3 regions of the Bradyrhizobium lupini genome follow, and region 2 is predicted to be linked to each of the others. Evidence: predicted binding sites of a transcription regulator. Region 2 holds the regulator's gene; each other region holds the start of a gene.

Region 1 (6,635 bases), 100 kb from region 2:
ATGTCGCTGTTGCGGCCACCGCCGCCGGCGGCAACAGGGCGCCGCGGCGCGCTGCTGACCGGACCGGAGGAGCCGAAATCGCCGCCCGGCTCGTCGCCGAAGCTGCCGCCTCCGCCACCGCCGCTACGACCGTCCAGCATCGTCAACGTCGAGTTGAACCCCTGGAGCACGACTTCGGTCGAGTACTTTTCGACACCGCTCTGGTCGGTCCATTTGCGGGTCTGGAGCGCACCCTCGACGTAAATCTTGGCGCCCTTCTTCAGATACTGTTCGGCGACCTTGCAGAGCCCTTCATTGAAGATCACGACGCGGTGCCACTCGGTCTTTTCCTTGCGCTCGCCAGTCGCCTTGTCGCGCCACGTCTCCGAGGTCGCGACGCTCAGATTGGCGATCGGCCGCCCGTCCTGGGTGCGGCGGATTTCAGGATCCTTGCCGAGATTTCCAACCAGAATGACCTTGTTGACGCTTCCCGCCATCTCCGCTCTCCGCTCCGAATGCCACTGAATTCAAGAAGGCCGGTCCGCTCCCGCGTTCCGCCGTGCCTGTTGAGGCGACCCTATACGCTCGCCGAACACTTGCGGACGACGATCAGGCCGTCACCCCTCCGGTTATCCCCACATATAGCATCGACCTCCGGTTCGTTCCAGATTTGTTCTTGGCGAAGACAGATCTGAAGGCGTGGGATCGATCGGCCACATGTGTTGCGGAAAGGCACACGTCGATTGGAACCTTTGTAGGTTCCCAAAAATGGAAGAAAGAACTTAACATTCAGCAAGTTATGGGTACTCGCACTGCCCCGGTCTTGTTGCATTTGGGAGACGGACTCTGCCGCTCCGTAGAGCTACGGTTGCCTCGGACTTAGTTCATATGGGCCCTCGCGCCTGATCAGCCGCTTCGGGGAAATAAGAAGCGGACGAAACCTGGGGAGACTGGCAATGAATAAGCTTCTTATTTGTGCAATCGGTGCAGTGGCGATGGGCTTGTCGGCTCCCGCAAGCGCGGCGGACATGGCCGCGCGTCCCTACACCAAAGCCCCGCCGCCGGCGGTTGCCGCCATCTACGACTGGAGCGGCTTCTACATCGGCATCAACGGCGGCGGTGGCTCCAGCCACAAGTGCTGGGACTTCGTCACGCCCGCGACCGGCGTTCTCGTCGGCGAAGGCTGTCACAATGCAACAGGGGGCACCGTCGGCGGCCAGATCGGCTATCGCTGGCAGTCCGCCAATTGGGTGTTCGGTCTGGAAGGCCAGGGCAACTGGGCTGACTTCCGGGGCGACAACGTGAGCACCCTCTTCCCTGGTACCGCTTTGGTGACGGGTGATCGCAACCGTTCCCGCATCGACGCTTTCGGTCTCATCACCGGTCAGGTCGGTTACGCCTGGAACAACGTGCTGCTTTACGTGAAGGGCGGCGCCGCCGTCGTCGGTGACAAGTACGACATCTACGCTGCTGCGGGTACGCCCGGCGCGGGCGCGCTGCTGGCTTCGGCCCGGGAGACTCGCTGGGGTGGCACGGTCGGGGCCGGTCTGGAATTCGGCTTCGCCCCGAACTGGTCGCTGGGCTTTGAGTACGACCACATCTTCCTTGGCGATCGCACGATCGGCTTCACAACGCCCGCGGGTGCGGTATTCGGCAGCGACCGGATTCGCCAGGACGTAGACATGGGCCTGGTGCGCTTGAACTATCGCTGGGGCGGTCCGGCCATCGCAAGGTACTGATCGCGCTGGACATATCGCACTTCGAAGGCCGGCCTTGCGCCGGCCTTTTGCTGTGCAGTTCTCCAATATTAATCGGTCAATAACCGTTCCGTTTTCCGACCGTTGTTGCTTTTGAGTGACACAACTTGCGGCTTCACTGGTGTAAGTACGGCATCAGTTGGGCAAGTGAGTCCGATGCCCTCCCTATCGTGGAAGGCACAATCAGAAACTGGGACTGGGATTAGTTGAAAATGAAAAAGGTTTTGTTGGCTTCGGCCTGTTTGTTCGCTCTCGCCGCCCCGGCTTCGGCCGCTGATCTCGCGGCGCGCCCCTACACCAAGGCCCCGGTGGCCATGGCTTCGGTCTACAACTGGACCGGCTTCTACCTCGGTATCGTCGGTGGCGGCGCTTGGGAAAATTCCTCGACCGACCCGAAGATGAAGGGCGGCTTCGTCGGCGGTACTGCCGGCTACAACTGGCAGACCGGCAATGTCGTGCTCGGCGTCGAGGCCGATGGTTCCTGGGCTGATGTCAGCGCGTCGGTCACCGGCCCCGTTGCCGTCCCCGGCTTCGGCCTCGTCAGCACCACCCTCAGCTCCAAAACCGATGCGATGGGAACCGTGCGCGGCCGCATCGGCTACGCCGTCAACAACGTCCTGTTTTACGGCACCGGTGGTTACGCCTGGATCGACAACAAGCTCAGCGTCAGCGCGCTCGGCGTGACCGTTTCCGACAGCAAGTGGCACTCCGGCTGGACCGTCGGTGCGGGCGTCGAAGCGTTCTTCGCTCCGCAGTGGTCGGTCAAGGGCGAGTACCTCTTTCGCAGCCTCGGCGGCGAGACCTACTTCTCGGGCGCCCTGCCCTCCGGCACGCTCGAGTTTCACACCGTGCAGGTCGGCGTGAACTATCACTTCGGGGGCCCGGTGGTCGCCAAGTACTGAGTTCAGTACTTAGCCCCAACGCCATCCGCGTTACGAAAGGCCGGCCTTGTGCCGGCCTTTTTGTTTTGTCGGGCACGTTGCCGCGCAGTTCCACCCTGCTCCTGCCAGATGCCGCCAGTGCGCCAACAATCCGTTGACGATTCGCAAGTCCCACTGGAAATCCGTCTCCGTTCTTCCTACGTTCGCTGACAACCCCATCGGCGCCGATCCCGGTTCCGGGCGAAGCGCGCCTTTTTTGTTGGCGCGATCGCGCGCCTTTGGGATTCCTTGAGGGCAACCCGGATGGATGAAGTGATCAAGGCGAAGCGCCAACAGCAGAACGTGGGATCAAACCTGCGCGCAATTACCATCCGTGGCGCGCGCGAGCACAATCTCAAGAACGTCGATGTCGAGATTCCCCGCGACAAGCTGGTGGTGTTCACGGGGCTGTCGGGCTCCGGCAAATCCTCGCTCGCGTTCGACACCATCTACGCCGAAGGCCAGCGCCGCTACGTCGAATCGCTGTCTGCCTACGCCCGCCAGTTCCTGGAGATGATGCAGAAGCCCGACGTCGACCAGATCGACGGCCTGTCGCCGGCGATCTCGATCGAGCAGAAGACGACGTCGAAGAACCCGCGCTCCACCGTCGGCACGGTGACCGAAATCTACGACTACATGCGCCTGCTGTGGGCGCGCGTCGGCGTGCCCTATTCGCCCGCCACCGGCCTGCCGATCGAGAGCCAGATCGTCTCGCAGATGGTCGATCGCGTGCTGGCGCTGCCCGAGGGCTCGCGCCTCTATCTGCTCGCGCCGGTCGTGCGCGGCCGCAAGGGCGAGTACCGCAAAGAGCTTGCCGAATGGCTCAAGAAGGGCTTTCAGCGCGTCAAGATCGACGGCGCCTTCCACGAGCTCGCCGAAGCCCCTGTTCTCGACAAGAAATTCCCGCACGACATCGACGTCGTCGTCGATCGCATCGTGGTGCGCCCCGACATCGGCCAGCGCCTCGCCGAAAGTTTCGAGACCGCGCTGAAACTTGCCGAGGGCCTCGCCGTCATCGAATTCGCGGATGCGCCGGCTGCGGCAGCACCCGCGGAAGAGAAGAAGAAGACCGCAAAGATCCACGACAAGAGCGGACCCGAGCGCATGCTGTTCTCGGAAAAGTTCGCCTGCCCGGTGTCCGGCTTCACCATCCCCGAGATCGAGCCCCGGCTGTTCTCGTTCAACAACCCCTATGGCGCCTGTCCCGCGTGCGGCGGCCTCGGCGTCGAGCAGCATGTCGACGAAGACCTCGTCATTCCCGACAAGGAGCTCGCCATTGGCAAGGGCGCGATCGCGCCCTGGGCCAAGTCTTCGTCGCCCTATTACATTCAGACGCTGACTGCGCTCGGCAAGCACTACAAGTTCACGCTGACCACCAAATGGAAGGATCTGCCCAAGAAGACGCAGAACGCGATCCTCCATGGCTCCGGCGAGGACGAGATCAAGTTCTCCTACGAGGACGGCGTCCGCTCCTACGACACCAAGAAGCCGTTCGAGGGCGTCATCACCAACATCAACCGCCGCTATCGCGAGACCGAGAGCGAGTGGGCGCGCGAGGAGCTGGCGAAGTATTTCCACGACGTACCCTGCGAGGCGTGCCACGGTTTTCGGCTCAAGCCCGAGGCGCTCTGCGTCAAGATCGGCGGCAAGCATATCGGCGACATCTCCGAGATGTCGGTGAAGGGCGCCGGCGCGTGGTTCGAGACCGTGCCGGAGGCGCTGAACACTCAGCAGAACGAGATCGCCGGCCGCATCCTCAAGGAGATCCGCGAGCGCCTTACCTTCCTGCTCGATGTCGGCCTCAACTACCTCACACTCTCCCGCTCCTCCGGCACGCTGTCCGGCGGCGAGAGCCAGCGCATCCGGCTGGCTTCGCAGATCGGCTCGGGCCTGACAGGCGTGCTCTACGTGCTCGACGAGCCCTCGATCGGCTTGCACCAGCGCGACAACGCGCGCCTGCTCGACACGCTCAAGAGACTTCGTGACCTCGGCAACACCGTGATCGTGGTCGAGCACGACGAGGACGCGATCCTGCTCGCCGACCACGTGCTCGACATCGGCCCCGGCGCCGGCATGCATGGCGGCAACATCATCGCCGAAGGCACGCCCGCCGAGATCATGCGCAACCCCAACTCGCTGACGGGCAAATATCTCACCGGCGAGCTCGAGGTCGAGGTGCCCGAGCGGCGCCCGCCGAACCATCGCCGCACCATCAAGGTGGTCAACGCGCGCGGCAATAACCTCAAGAACGTTACGGCCGAAATTCCGCTCGGCCTGTTCACCTGCGTCACCGGCGTCTCCGGCGGCGGCAAGTCGACGCTGCTGATCGACACGCTCTACAAGGCGATCGCCCGCAAGCTGAACAATGCCAGCGAAGGCGCCGCGCCGCACGACCGCATCGAGGGCCTCGAGCACATCGACAAGATCATCGACATCGACCAGTCGCCGATCGGTCGCACGCCGCGCTCCAACCCCGCGACCTATACCGGTGCCTTCACGCCGATCCGCGAATGGTTCGCCGGCCTGCCCGAGTCGAAAGCGCGCGGCTACGAGCCCGGCCGGTTCTCCTTCAACGTCAAGGGCGGCCGCTGCGAGGCCTGCCAGGGCGACGGCGTCATCAAGATCGAGATGCACTTCTTGCCCGACGTCTACGTCACCTGCGACGTCTGCAAGGGCAAGCGCTACAACCGCGAGACGCTGGAGGTCCTATTCAAGGGCAAGAGCATCGCCGACGTGCTCGACATGACCGTCGAGGAAGCGGCCGAGTTCTTCAAGGCGGTCCCACGTGTACGCGAGACGTTCCAGACGCTGCATCGCGTCGGCCTCGACTACATCCATGTCGGCCAGCAGGCCACGACGCTCTCGGGCGGCGAAGCCCAGCGCGTCAAGCTCGCAAAAGAGCTGTCAAAGCGCGCCACCGGCCGCACGCTCTACATCCTGGACGAGCCGACCACCGGGTTGCATTTCCACGACGTCAAGAAGCTGTTGGAGGTGCTGCACGAGCTGGTCGCGCAGGGCAACACGGTCGTCGTCATCGAGCACAATCTCGAAGTGATCAAGACCGCCGACTGGGTCATCGACCTCGGCCCCGAAGGCGGCGATGGCGGCGGCGAGATCGTCGCCTGGGGCCCGCCAGAGGACATCGCAAAAGCGCCGCGGAGCTATACGGGGAAGTTCCTGGCGCCGGTGCTGGCGAAGGCTCGGAAGCCGAAGCGGAGACGCGCGGCGAGCGAGGCGGCCGAGTAGGTTACGCCGCGGGAGCGGCCGACACATTGTCTGAGGGAGACTGAGTTTGCCTGCCGGACTTGTGCAAACCTATCGTGCGTTCGCCCACAATAATGCTTGGGCAAACCACCGGCTGCTCACCGCTTGCGCGGCGCTGTCTCAGGCCGACTTCGAAGCCGAGCGGACCGGCTTCTTTCCGAGCCTGCAACGCACGCTGAACCACATCCATGTCATCGACCTCTTCTATGTCGATGCACTGGAGGGCGGATGGTTGGGACCGGCAGCTTGGAAGAACGACGTGCCGCACCTTTCCCTTGCTGCGCTGAAGCCTGCGCAAGCCGCGATCGACAAGCGCTTGATCGCCATGTGCGATGCACTGACGCCCGAGATTCTCAACGGCATTGTGCGGATCAACCGCGACACGCGGGTCCAGGCCGAACGCCGCGACCGACTGCTCATGCATCTGCTCCAGCATCAAATTCATCACCGCGGACAAGCGCACGCCATGCTGTCCGAAACGAGCGTCGCGCCGCCTCAGCTTGACGAGTTCTTCGCCGAGGGAGAGGCGCCGCTCAGGGCCACCGAATTCGACCAACTCGGATGGACCGAGGAAACCGTGTGGAAAGCCTAGCGGTGTAGCTTCGTCTCCATGCCCTACTCCCTCGCCATCTTTGATCTCGACGGCACGCTGACCGACAGCTTTCCGTGGTTCCTGCGCACCATCAACGACGTCGCCGATCGCTTCGGCTTCCGC
Region 2 (6,635 bases):
GTCGCGTCCTTGCCGGGCGCGGTGGGCCGCATCCCGGCGTTCGGGATCGCGCCGCTGATCGCGGCGAGCCTGGGAATCATTGTGCTCGGCTTGTTGCGCACGCCGCTGCGCTGGTCCGGCGCCCTGGTGCTGCTGGCAGCGATCCTCTGGGGACTGTCGGCGCGGCAGCCCGACATCCTGATTGCCGGGGATGGCGCCAGCGTCGCGGTGCGGGGCAGGGACGGATATCTGCACCTGATCAGGACGAACAAGGACAGCTTTCTGCTCAAGGAATGGCTCGCTGCCGACGCCGATCCGCGCGATGCGGGCAGAGCCTCGCTTGCCGATGGCGTGTCCTGCGACGAATCCGGCTGCGTGACGCCACTGGCCGACGGGAGGCTGGTCGCGCTGGCACTGCGCGTCGACGCTCTCGCAGACGATTGCAGTCGGGCCGCCCTGGTGGTGACGACGTCCCGCGCCGCCCGATTGCGCGGCGATGGTGGTCGATCGGCAGCGGCTCGCCAGCCAGAGCGCGCTGGCGCTGACGCAGCGTGGTGACGGTTTTGTGGTTCAGGCAGTGAGGGCGAGAGGCACGAGCCGCCCCTGGTTGCCGGCCGGCGCCGGCGAGGGTGATTTCGACGGCAGCCTCGCGCCAAAGTCGACCGCGCCTCGCATCAAGGACGCAACGCCGGCGGACACCGATCTGCAAGCCGACGATTGATCTGATGGTGCGGAGCAACGCAGTGGTTCGGTGCGTCCGTTCGGATCTGCGGGGTGCAAACCACACCATCTCGCCGGCCACGGCCGGCGATGGCGATTCAATCCTGACCTCCGACTTCGTAGCCGGAGGGCGGCTCTGTCAGCCGATCGGCAGGTGCGTGACGGTCGGCTGCCTGTCGGCGGTGATCTGCGCCTTGTGCTCGCGCTCGGTGACCGACTGAGTCACCGGCAGTTGCAGCACCGTCGCGCGCTGGCCTTCGACGAGCTGCGTCACCAGCACGTATTTGCCGTCGGGGAATTCGATCGCATCATGATGGCGGTCGGGAACGTGCGGATCGATCTTGCCGAACTTGCCCACGCGGGAATTGATGGTGCGCGTCCAGATCCAGCGATTGTCGTAGCGGACGTCGTCGGCGAAGGCGAGCTCCGTCCCCGGCAGCAGGCAGACGGCAACAGACGGATCGGCTGCAGAGGCGAAGCCGCGCGTCGAGGTGCCGCGGAAGCTTGTCGTGACGATCGTCTCGCCGACTTCGGCGGGGCGCGACGCGACGGCATGTAGGCTGTAGTCACACATCGGGTGCTCCTCATGCTGGGATAGCAACCCGCGTCTCTTATCGAGGCGCAGGCCTCTATCAGAGTGGAAGCACGAACGCTCTGCTTGGTTGTGGGCAAATCTGCGGCTGGCTTCCGCAAGCCGCGATCACATTATCTTTCCCGAATTCAATAGGAACAAAGCTCGCCGCGATGCATTCGGGAGGCGCGTACGCGAACATTGCCAACTTGGCTGCAACGGCCGAACTTGACCGCTGGTCGCTGTTTCCTCGAACAACCGAGCCGCGAAGCGGTGCTGCTTGAAGCGGTGCTGCTTCGTCGGCGTGGCGAGGAGCCAGCGTTGGAGGAGGGGCCGGATAGTCTGTGCAGAACCAGAAAGGCTATCCAGCCGGAGCGGACGATGATCCGCTCCAATCTCTGACCGGCGATGCCGATCGGAAGCGCGCGAGGCGCCAAGCACCTCCGGCATGAAGTGCTTCCGATATGAAGTACTGCCGATAGAAAGACTCCCGGTATCAGTACTTCCGGTAAAGCCCGATCAGCTTGCCCTGAATCTTCACCCGGTTGGGCGGCAGGATGCGGACCTCATAGGCCGCGTTGGCGGGCTCGAGCGCGATCGAGGCGCCGCGACGGCGGAAGCGCTTCAGCGTCGCTTCCTCGTCGTCGATCAGCGCCACCACGATGTCGCCGGTATCGGCGCTCTCGTTGCGCTGGATCAGGGCCATGTCGCCGTCGAGAATGCCGGCTTCGACCATCGAGTCGCCGCGCACTTCCAGCGCGTAATGCTCGCCCGAGCCGAGCATGTCAGGCGGTACGCTGATAGTATGGCTGCGGGTCTGCAACGCCTCGATCGGCGTGCCGGCCGCGATGCGGCCCATCACCGGCACCGCGACGGGACGTTCGCCCTCGTCAGCGGGCAGGCTCGCGCTCGCACGCACCTTGCCGAGATTGCCCTCGATGACGCTCGGCGTGAAGCCGCGGCGGCTGCCAGCGGCTGCCTGGAGCTCCGGCAGCTTGATGACTTCAATCGCACGGGCGCGGTTGGGCAGGCGTCGGATGAAGCCACGCTCCTCGAGCGCCGTGATCAGGCGATGGATGCCCGACTTCGAGCGCAGATCGAGCGCATCCTTCATCTCGTCGAAGGAGGGCGGCACGCCGCTTTCCTTCAGACGTTCACTGATGAACCGCAGAAGCTCGTATTGTTTGCGCGTTAACATCTCGACCAAAGTCCCCCGGTTGATGTCGTCCGATTCCGAGACGCTGAATTCGGCCATAAGCCGCTGCATGCTCGAAACAAATCATGAACAGACACTATATGTTCGATACATGTTCCGCAACTGCTTAATTTACCGTGAACAGAGCAAAGTGCGCGGAACGCGCGTTGCGGGGGCGCTCAGACGGGGAGCCGCAACACTTCGCAAGCCGTGCCGGCTTCGGCCTTCGGCGCGAATGGTGCGCGGACGAGAAGTACCTGTGCTGCAGCGAGATCTGCAAGCAGCGAAGAGTCCTGATGATTGACGGGAACAACGACGCGTGTGCCATCGTCACGCTCCTCAAGATGCGCGCGCAGATAGTCCTCGCGCTGGTCGTTGGCGCCGACGTCGCGGCCGAGCACGGCGCGTTCACGGCGATGGTGAATCACTGAACGGCCCGACAGGGCGCGAATCAGCGGCACCATGAACAGGAAAGCGCACACGTAGGACGATACGGGATTGCCCGGCAGGCCGATCACACCCATTGCGCCGAGTCGCCCGTGCATCATTGGCTTGCCTGGCCGCATCGCGATCTTCCAGAACGCCATCGCGATGCCTTCGTCCCGCAGTGCCTGCTGGACCAGATCGTGGTCGCCGACCGATGCGCCGCCGGTCGTGATCAGGACGTCGGCGCCGCTCTCGCGGGCGCGGCGGATGCCGGCGGTGGTCGCCTCCAGCGTGTCGGCGGCAATACCGAGGTCGATGGTCTCGGCGCCCTCGCTGCGGGCGAGCGCGTGCAGGGCGTAGCCGTTGGAATAGACGATCTGGCCGTGGCCGGGCGTGGTGCCCGGCATCACCAGCTCGTCGCCGGTGGCGAGAATCGCGACTTTCGGACGCCTGACAACGGCAAGGTGCGGATGATCCATCCCGGCGGCGAGCGCGAGGTCTCGCTCGGTCAAACGGCTTCCTTGCGCAGGAGCACGTCGCCCTCGCGGAAATCGACGCCGGCGGGGCGGATGTGCCGGCCGGCGATTGCGGCTTCCTTGATCGTGATCCGCTTGCCGGCGGCGACCGTGTCCTCCTGGATCACGACGGCGTCCGCGCCAAAGGGAACGACGCCGCCGGTGAAGATCCGCACGGCCTCGCCGGCTCCGACCGTCCCCTCGAACGGTCGGCCCGCTGCGACTTCGCCGATGACGGTGAGCTCCGAATCGATCGTCGCGGCATCGGCCGCGCGCACCGCGTAGCCGTCCATCGCCGACATCGCCTGCGGCGGCTGCGTGCGCCGCGCCACGACGTCACGCGCGAGCACGCGATGGTAGGCCTCGTCGAGGGAAATCATTTCTTCCGGCAGCGGCTCTGCACCCGCCAGCACCGCGGCAAGCGCGTCAGAAACCGGCATCAAGGCCACGGCGAAAACTCCTGCTCGGCACGTTCGGGCGAATGTTCCGCACGTCTTCTAGCCGAGCGCAGGCGCAGAGGCAAAAGCGGCTGAGCAGGCACAGTCATCCCGCCCCTTCACATTGTTCCGGAAGGCAGGATCAAGCGCGTCGCGGCATGATCCGAAGGAGGTCACAGATCGGCAGGAGAGTGGTCATGGAAGCGACGAAAATCATGGCAAGGCGAGAACGCGCCATGGCCTGAATCGATCAGCTCCCTGCCTGCCCGGGAGTTACGTCGGGCGCCTTGGATCCCTGATCCTTGTCGGGCAGCGGGTCGGCTTGGGATTTCAGGTCGGCGGCCTTGCTCACAAGCTTGGCGGAAAGGTCCGAATCTGAAGTTGTCCTCGCGAATTCAAGAAGAAGAGAGGCCTGCTTGGTGAGGTAGGTTTTGCCCAGCACGATGATGCATCCGTCCGTAGAAGTCCCAACGGACTCTAAGAGTCCGGAAGGCGGTATTCCGTTCCCGGAACTCTGTATAAAAATGTACAAAGTGATCCGGTTCCTCAATTTTTCAAAATTGGTCCGTCGGGCCGTGCCGTCGTGGGTTTCGCGACAACGGACCGTCGTCAAATGCCCAATGCCTTCAATGCGTTCCCGACGTCACGCGGCGAGGTCACATGCACCGCCGTCAAGCCGCGCGCGCGCGCTCCCTCGATGTTTTCGGCAAGATCGTCGAAGAACACGATGCGCCCGGCGGGCACGCCGATCGCCGCAACGACGTGGTCGAAGGCCTCCGCATCCGGTTTGCGCAGGCCGATGCTGGACGACAAATACAGCTCGCGGAAATGGCCGAGGAGGTCGGCATATTCCCTCGAGAAATGGTCCACGTGCGGCCGGTTGGTGTTGGAGAAAGCATAGAGCGGCATCTGTTTCGCTGCGCGCGGCAGCAGCTCGGCGATGTCAGGCATTTCGCCGGCGAAAATCGCGTTCCAGCCTTCCAGGAACTGCGCATCCGAAATGCCGATTCCGAGCGAGGCTCGCAATGAGGCGAAATAGTCCTCATCGCTGATCTTCCCCATCTCGTGCAACCGATAGGCTTCGCTGTCCCGCACATAGCGCGCGACGATGGCTTCGGGCTTGCAGCCGGCATGTCCCGCCCAGCAGGCGATCGCCTTGGAGAAATCGATATCGAGCACGACGCGGCCGAGATCGAACAGGAGCGCATCCGCGCTGCCGGGAGAGAGCGATGTCACCTGCGTCCTTTCACTCAGTATCGATACGGCTCGTGGTCGAACAGCGGAAACGCGCTGAACACACTCGGCGCGTTGGTTGCGGTCGCCTGGTGCAGGCAGGATTTGTTGACCTCGGCGAACGAGGTCGCACCCAAGAGGCCGAGGCAGCGCAGCACTTCGTCCTCGAGCAGTTCCAGCATGCGCGCCACGCCGGCTTCGCCGGCCGCCGCCAGCGCCCAGCATTGCAGCCGGCCGATGCCGACGAGGTCGGCGCCCGCCGCGATCGCCTTGACGATGTCGGTGCCGCGACAGACACCGCCATCGACCATGATCTTGGCGCGGCCGTTCACGGCGTCGACGATCTCGGGCAGCACGTGCATGGCGCCGCGACCGTGATCGAGCTGACGGCCGCCATGGTTGGAGACGTAGATCCATTCGACGCCGTGATCGATCGCGATCAGCGCGTCCTCCGGCGTCGCGATGCCCTTGAGGATCAGCGGGATCTTGAACTTGTCCTTGATCATCTTCACCGTCCGCCACTCCAGACCCTTCTGGTAATCGCCCCCGGTGGCGCGCAAGCGGCTCTCGCGAACGTAGCGCTTGGCGATGTCACGTTCGCGGCGGCTGTAGTGGGCGGTGTCGACGGTCAGGCAGAAGGCGGCGTAGGCGTTCTTCTCGGCCCGGCTGACGACGTCGGCGACGAAGGCGTCATCGCCGCGCACATAGAGCTGGTAGAGCCGCAGCGCGTCGGACGCAGCTTCGGCGGTCTTTTCTAGGCCGGGCTCGGACACCGAACTGAGCATGTGCGCCGCACCGAAAGTGCCGCAGGCGCGTGCCACGCTCGCCGCACCATCCGGATCGAAGATCTGGAGCGCGCCGACCGGGGCGAGGACCACGGGCAGGCGCATCTTGCGGCCGAACTGTTCGACCGAACCTGTAACCTTGCGAACATCGCGCAGCACGCGCGGGCGGAAAGCGATCTCGTCCAGCGCCATGCGGTTGCGACGCATCGTGGTCTCGGTCTCGGCCGCGCCGACGATATAGTCCCATGCATTCTGGTTGAGGTTGGCGCGGGCTTTCCGGATGAATTCATGCAGATTCTGGAACGGCTCGGTGCTGGCGCCGAGCTCGACGTTCCTTTCCGGTTGGATGCGGGGTGCTTCGTTCATTGTTATCCTCCCGAGAATTTGAAGCCTTCCCTGATCGCCTAACCCGTCCGGGGCGCCAAAACCATCCTAAAATGGCATGGCTGCGAGGCGCGGGCCGGCCGGCCGACCCCCGCTGCGCACGAACCGGTCCTGCAACGTTGCCGAAAGTTTGGGTCCGGACCAACCGATTTTTACGGTGTACCCGCCGGCGTGGCATCCCGGCCTTGAAGAAACCAGAATGGTATTGTGAGAAGCAGGCTGGATCGCCATTTGCATGGCGGCTCCCAGCCCACCGAACCGCGAAGCAAAAAGGCCAGCCTATCCATGCGGAAAACCCTGCTGTTTCCACTGGGCGCGCTCACCGGAGCGTGTCTGACCCTTTTGGTAGCCAGTCCGCACGGCGGCGTTTGGGCGGCACGGGCGGCAGCG
Region 3 (6,635 bases), 2.1 Mb from region 2:
TGCTTCCCTCCGTTTCTCGAACAGGTCTTCGCCCGCGGGACTCTTCACGACGAGCCGCGGCTTCGTCTCGTGCTCGTCAAGCAGGCCCTTGCAGAGCAGGGCGGGCTCGGCCGCCGAGATATCGAACAGGCCGAATTTGATGCTCGACGATCCCGAGTTGAGAACGAGAACCGTGTTCGACATGGCTCTCCTCAGTCGCCTGCCTCTGCCGGCGTGTTGCCGCCGGCGCTGTTCTGCCAGACCCATTCCTGGATTTCCGGCATGTCCTCGCCGTGTTCGCGCACATAGCGCGAATGCTCGATCAGCTTGTCGCGGAATTGCTGCTTCACCTGCGCCGCCCTGGTCGCGAGCCCCGGCACGCGCTCGATCGCCTCGATCGCGAGGTGATAGCGGTCGAGCTCGTTGAGCACGACCATGTCGAACGGCGTCGTCGTGGTGCCTTCCTCGGCAAAGCCGCGGACGTGCATGCCGGCGTGGTTGGTGCGGTTATAGGTCAACCGGTGGATCAGATAAGGATAGCCGTGATAGGCGAAGATCACCGGCTTGTCGCGCGTGAACAGGCCGTCGAAGTCGCGGTCGGACAAGCCGTGCGGGTGCTGCTCCCTGGGTTGCAGCGTCATGAGGTCGACGACGTTGACGACGCGGATCTTCAGCTCGGGCAGCGCCTTGCGCAGCAGGTCGACGGCAGCGAGCGTTTCCAGTGTCGGCACGTCGCCGGCGCAGGCCATCACGACACCGGGCTCGCCATTCGCATCTTCCGTGCCGGCCCAGCTCCAGATGCCGATGCCGGCGGCGCAATGCGTGGCTGCCTCCTGCATCGACAGCCATTGCGGCGCCGGCTGCTTGCCGGCGACGATGACGTTGATGCGGTCATAGGTGCGCAGGCAGTGATCGGCGATCCACAGCAGCGTGTTGGCATCCGGCGGGAAGTAGATGCGGACGATGTCGGCCTTCTTGTTGGCGACGAGATCGACGAAACCGGGATCCTGATGGCTGAAGCCGTTGTGGTCCTGACGCCAGACATGCGAGGTGAGCAGATAGTTGAGCGAGGCGATCGGTCGCCGCCACGGCAGATGCCGGGTCACCTTCAGCCATTTGGCGTGCTGGTTGAACATGGAATCCACGATGTGGATGAACGCCTCGTAGCAGGAGAAGAAGCCGTGCCGGCCCGTGAGCAGGTAACCCTCTAACCAGCCCTGGCAGAGATGCTCGCTCAGGACTTCCATCACGCGTCCGTCCTGGGCGAGATGCACGTCGTAAGGTTTTGTCGGCTCCATCCAGACGCGTTCGGTGGCCTCGAACACCGCATCGAGCCGGTTCGACGCAGTCTCGTCCGGGCCCATGATGCGGAAGTTGCGGGCCTCGGTGTTGAGGCGGATGACGTCGCGCAGGAATTTCCCGAGCTCGCGGGTTGCCTCCGCCACGACGCCGCCCGGCTGCGCTACTTCGACGGCGAAACTGCGGAAGTCCGGCAGCTTCAGCTCCTTCTTCAGAAGGCCGCCATTGGCGTGCGGATTGCCGCCCATGCGGCGATTGCCTTCGGGCGCGAGCGCCTGGAGCTCGGCAATGAGCGCGCCGTTCGCGTCGAACAGCTTTTCCGGCTCGTAGCTGCGCATCCAGTCTTCGAGAATCTTCAGATGCGCTGGGTTCTCGCGACAGTTCGCGACGGGCACCTGATGCGCCCGCCAAAAGCCCTCCACCTTCTTGCCGTCGACTTCCTTGGGGCCGGTCCAGCCCTTCGGGCTGCGCAGCACGATCATCGGCCAGCGCGGACGTTCGACGCTCTTGCGGCCGTCGCGGGCGTGCTGCTGGATCGACCGGATGCTGACGAGCGCGACGTCGAGCGCGTCTGCCATGGCCCGGTGCATCAATTTGGGATCGTCGCCCTCGACGAACAGCGGCTCGTGGCCGAGCCCGCGGAAGAGATCGCGGATCTCGTCGTCGCGCATCCGGCCGAGCACGGTCGGATTGGCAATCTTGTAACCGTTGAGATGCAGGATCGGCAGCACCGCGCCGTCATGCGCAGGATTGAGGAATTTGTTGGAGTGCCAGGACGCGGCGAGCGGGCCGGTCTCGGCCTCGCCGTCACCGACGACACAGGCGACGATCAGGTCGGGATTGTCGAAGGCCGCGCCATAGGCATGCACCAGCGCGTAACCGAGCTCACCGCCTTCGTGGATCGAGCCCGGCGTTTCCGGCGCCGCGTGACTCGGGATGCCGCCGGGGAAGGAGAATTGCCTGAACAGCTTGCGCAACCCCTCGGTATCGCGCGCGATATCGGGATAGAGCTCGCTGTAGCTGCCTTCGAGATAGGTGTTGGCGACCATGCCGGGGCCGCCGTGCCCGGGACCGCAGACATAGATCACGTTCAGGTCCAGCGCGCGGATGACGCGGTTGAGATGGGCATAAATGAAGTTCAAACCGGGCGTCGTGCCCCAATGGCCGAGCAAACGCGGCTTGATGTGCTCGGGCCGTAAGGGCTCGCGCAGCAGCGGATTGTCGAGGAGATAGATTTGCCCAACGGAGAGATAGTTCGCGGCGCGCCAATAGCGGTCGAGCAGATCGAGGTTGCTGCTCGCTGCGGCCAATTGTTGTTGATTTGTCATGTTCTTGCCGACCTTCACCCAACGATCGTCATCAACCATGTTCCGCGACGATCGATCCCTCCCGTGATCAAACGGAATCGTGGTCACGCTGGTGTTGCGTGAAGTCAAAAACCCCCGCCCGAAATTTGGGCAGCTCGACTGTGCATGGGGTTGTTTTCACGTTTTTTGTTTGTGTTCTTGATTTGTTCCTTTGACATGCTATCTTGGCTTCATGAGTCCAGCATCCTCTCATGCTCTCAAGCACCCGCCGGTCACGGCGCCCTCCGAGCCGGCGGGTGCGCCTTCTGACTTCCCTGAGCTGGCGGTCGCCATCGACCGCCAGCGCAGGCGAGGCCGGGGCGCGCAGTCCAACGCCAGCGGCCGGTTTGAGGCCGAGGCGCGCGTCGCATTCGACGATGGCTGGCAGAGCCTTGAAGAACTGCCCCCGTTCAAGACCACGGTCGGGATCGACACCTCGCGCAAGGTGATCACCCGCAACGAATCTCCCGACATCGGCTTCGATCGTTCGATCAATCCCTACCGCGGTTGCGAGCACGGCTGCGTCTATTGCTTCGCGCGGCCGACGCATGCCTATCTTGGCCTGTCGCCGGGGCTCGACTTTGAGTCGAAGCTGTTCGTGAAGCCCGAGGCGCCGGCGTTGCTCGAGAAGGAGCTTGCGGCGCCGGGCTACGAGCCGCGGATGATCGCGATCGGCACCAACACCGATCCCTATCAGCCGATCGAGCGCGAGCGCAAAATCATGCGCGGCATTCTGGAGGTGCTGGAGCGCGCCGGCCATCCCGTCGGGATCGTCACCAAGTCGGCGCTGGTCGTGCGCGACATCGACATTCTCGCGCGAATGGCCAAACGCAACCTCGCCAAGGTCGGGATCTCCGTGACCTCGCTCGATCCGAAACTAGCGCGCACCATGGAGCCGCGGGCGTCCACGCCGCCGAAGCGGCTGGAGGCACTGAAGCAGCTTTCCGAGGCTGGCATTCCGACCACCGTCATGGTCGCGCCCGTGATCCCCGCGCTGAACGATTCCGAGATCGAGCGCATCCTGGATGCCGCCGCCCATGCCGGCGTCAAGGAGGCCTCCTACGTGTTGCTGCGGTTGCCGCTCGAGGTGCGCGATCTCTTTCGGGAATGGCTGATGGCGAACTATCCGGACCGGTATCGCCACGTCTTCACGCTGATCCGCGACATGCGCGGCGGCCGTGACTACGATGCGAAATGGGGCGAGCGCATGAAGGGCACCGGCCCGATGGCCTGGACCATCGGCCGCCGCTTCGAGATCGCTTGCGACAGGCTCGGGCTGAACAAACGGCGCGCCAAGCTGACGACGGATCATTTTGCCAAGCCGAAGCGGAACGGCGATCAGCTCAGCCTGTTCTGAGGGACGAAGTGAGAGAGGCGTCTATGAGTAAGGAACCGCCAGCTCCTATCCCGCGGCTGACCGTCATCACGCTGGGCGTGAACGACATCCGCGCCAGCATTGCCTTTTACGACGCGCTCGGTTTCTCGCGCCGGCTCAAGGTAACCGGCGAGACCGTTGCGTTCTATGACACCGGCGGTCCGGTGCTCGCGTTGTTTCCCTGGGATCAACTCGCGGTCGACGCCAAATTGCCTGATCATCCGAGGCCATCGACGTTCCGCGGCATGACGCTCGCCTGGAATTGCCGCGCGCGTGAGGAGGTGGATGCGGTGCTGGTCTTCGCCGTCAGCAAGGGAGCCGCGTTGCTGAAGGCAGCACATGAGACCGACTACGGCGGCTATTCCGGCTATTTCGCCGATCCTGACGGCCATCCCTGGGAGGTCGTGGTCGCGCCCGGCATCGACGTCGGCGAGGACCGGCGGGTGCATCTGGCGGAATAGGGCGGCTGGCTTGAATAACGGGAATTGTTCGAGGTTCCCGATTGCGCAGGCCATGCCGCTTGCGCACGATCCCGGCCATGATTCGGGATCAATCCGCAAAGAAGCCGGCCAAAGGCGCGCCCAAAAAGGCTGCGCCTAAGAGCGAGAAGGCTGCGCCTGAGAACAAGAAAGCTGCGCCCAAAAAAATCGCCAAGGCGCTGGCCGGCACAAAGAGCGCCATCATCGTTGCCCCAAGCTTCCGCCGTGAGCGCGCGCTGATCAAGCGCGGCGTTTGGCCGGTAGCGGGCTGCGATGAGGCGGGCCGCGGGCCACTGGCCGGTCCGGTGGTGGCGGCGGCGGTGATTCTCGATCCCGACCGCATCCCGCGCGGCATCGACGATTCCAAGCGCCTGACGGCCGAGGAGCGCGAAAGGCTGTTCGGCAAGATCTGCGCGACCGCCCAGGTCTCGGTGGCCGTCGCCTCGCGCTCCCGCATCGACCGCGACAACATCCTGCGCGCCTCGCTGTGGGCGCTGAAGCGCGCCGTGGTGGCGCTGCCCCAGCAGCCGCGGCACGTCTTCGTCGACGGCCGCGACCGGCTCGACACGGAATGCGATTGCGAGGCCGTGATCGGCGGCGACGGCATCGTCCTGTCGATCGCAGCGGCCTCGATCATCGCCAAGGTAACGCGGGACCGCCTGATGTGCGCGTTGGCGCAGGACTGTCCCGGCTACGGTTTCGAGCAGCATAAGGGCTACGCCGTGCCCGAGCACCTCGACGCGCTCAACCGCCTCGGTCCCACCGTCCACCACCGCAGCTTCTTCGCCCCCGTCGCCGCCGCACGCGCCAAGCACATGCCCTGGACGGTCGAGCCGGCGCAGGATCTGTTTGCGGTGACCGAGATCGAGCTGCAGGTGGACGCGAGCCTGGAAGTCGACGCGTCGGCAAATCTCTAGACGAGACTCAGTTGCCACGACGCGTCACGCCCTTTATCAAAACAGTCGTGAGCGAATAGGGCCGGCTTCACGGGTTGGCTGCATCTTTCGGACGTTGCATGCGGTTTACCTCCCTGGTCATCGAGCTCATTCGCGCGCGGCCGCGGCTGATCGTCTGGATCGCCGTGCTGCTCCAGGCCGCGATGTGGCTGTTCGTGGCGCTGGTGTTTTATCGCAGCCCGCCCGGCAGTCTCGCGACCCTGCTGGCCTTCGGCCGCGAATACCAGGTCGGCACCGATCTCGGGCCGCCCTTGCCGGTCTGGCTCGCCGACATCGCCTATCGCGCTGCCGGCGGCCACCTGTTCGGTGTCTACGTGCTGGCCGAGCTCTGCGGGATCGCGACGTTGATCACGCTCTATCATCTGTCCCGCGCGGTGGTCGGCCCCCAGCAGGCAGTGCTGGCCGTGCTGCTGACCATGACGCTGCTGGCCTTCTCCTCGCCCACACTCGACTTCGGCCCTCTGGTGCTGGCGCGACCGCTCTGGGCGCTGCTGCTGCTGCATTCCTGGCAGATCATCGGACAGCGCCGCGGCAACGCCTGGTTTGCCTGGTCGATCGAGGCCGGCCTCTTGCTGTTGACGACGCCGGCTGCGATCTTCCTGCTGCTGCTGATCGTCGTCTTCGCGCTCGCAACCGCGGACGGCCGCCGCACGTTGCGTGCCTTCGACCCGCTGTTTGCGCTGGTGGTCGTCGCCGTGCTGGCATTGCCCTATGCCGTCTGGCTGACGCGCGCCGAGGCGCTCGTCCTGCCGGCCCTGCCTGAGGTCGCCCAGCTCAATGCCCGTGCGCTGCACGCGGCCTGGCTGCTCGGGGGGCTCCTGCTCGGTGCGGCGGCGATCCCGGCGCTGACCGTCCTCAACACCGGCCTGTTCGTGCCCAAGAGCGAGGAGGCGCCGATCATCTACCGCCCGCCGGTCGAGCCGCTCGCACGTAATTTCGTCTATTTCTTCGCGCTGGCGCCGGCGCTCGGCGCGGTGCTGATCTCCGGCCTGCTGGGCCTCGACGCCGTCGTCGGCGGCGCCGGCGTCGTGCTGGTGTTGTCGGGGCTTGCCGTGGTCGTGGGGGCCGGCGATCTCATCGCGATGCGCCGCGCGAGGATGCTGCGGATGGTCTGGGCGGCTGCCGTCGTGGCGCCCGCAATCGGCGTCGTGCTCGCCGTCCTGCTGCTGCCGTGGACCGGTGCCAACGAGATCGCGACCTC

Evidence for each region. Region 2 encodes LexA, which represses DNA repair genes until DNA is damaged. Its sites were predicted from a motif close to TGTTCNNNNTGTGTTCNG; they were not measured.
Region 1: a site for LexA is predicted at 2,807-2,824, ahead of uvrA (excinuclease ABC subunit UvrA). Genes of this name have one in related genera too.
Region 3: a site for LexA is predicted at 2,779-2,796, ahead of AB3L03_RS09120 (PA0069 family radical SAM protein). Genes of this name have one in related genera too.

What each region holds. Positions count from the first base shown of each region.
Region 1 covers NZ_CP162553.1:7,652,879-7,659,513, reverse strand. Annotated here, with positions in the region: gene AB3L03_RS36870 (single-stranded DNA-binding protein) at 1-476, opposite strand, end outside; gene AB3L03_RS36865 (outer membrane protein) at 936-1,718, shown strand; gene AB3L03_RS36860 (outer membrane protein) at 1,949-2,638, shown strand; gene uvrA (excinuclease ABC subunit UvrA) at 2,921-5,902, shown strand; gene AB3L03_RS36850 (DinB family protein) at 5,949-6,512, shown strand; gene AB3L03_RS36845 (HAD-IA family hydrolase) at 6,531-6,635, shown strand, end outside.
Region 2 covers NZ_CP162553.1:7,552,678-7,559,312, forward strand. Annotated here, with positions in the region: partial or broken gene AB3L03_RS36345 (ComEC/Rec2 family competence protein) at 1-700, shown strand, start outside; gene AB3L03_RS36350 (hypothetical protein) at 839-1,273, opposite strand; gene lexA (transcriptional repressor LexA) at 1,767-2,468, opposite strand; partial or broken gene glp (gephyrin-like molybdotransferase Glp) at 2,645-3,855, opposite strand; gene AB3L03_RS36365 (hypothetical protein) at 4,094-4,285, opposite strand; gene AB3L03_RS36370 (HAD family phosphatase) at 4,453-5,079, opposite strand; gene AB3L03_RS36375 (alpha-hydroxy acid oxidase) at 5,094-6,227, opposite strand; gene AB3L03_RS36380 (S41 family peptidase) at 6,531-6,635, shown strand, end outside.
Region 3 covers NZ_CP162553.1:1,864,693-1,871,327, reverse strand. Annotated here, with positions in the region: gene AB3L03_RS09130 (acetate/propionate family kinase) at 1-183, opposite strand, end outside; gene AB3L03_RS09125 (phosphoketolase) at 192-2,606, opposite strand; gene AB3L03_RS09120 (PA0069 family radical SAM protein) at 2,818-3,981, shown strand; gene AB3L03_RS09115 (VOC family protein) at 4,005-4,460, shown strand; gene AB3L03_RS09110 (ribonuclease HII) at 4,538-5,395, shown strand; gene AB3L03_RS09105 (glycosyltransferase family 39 protein) at 5,494-6,635, shown strand, end outside.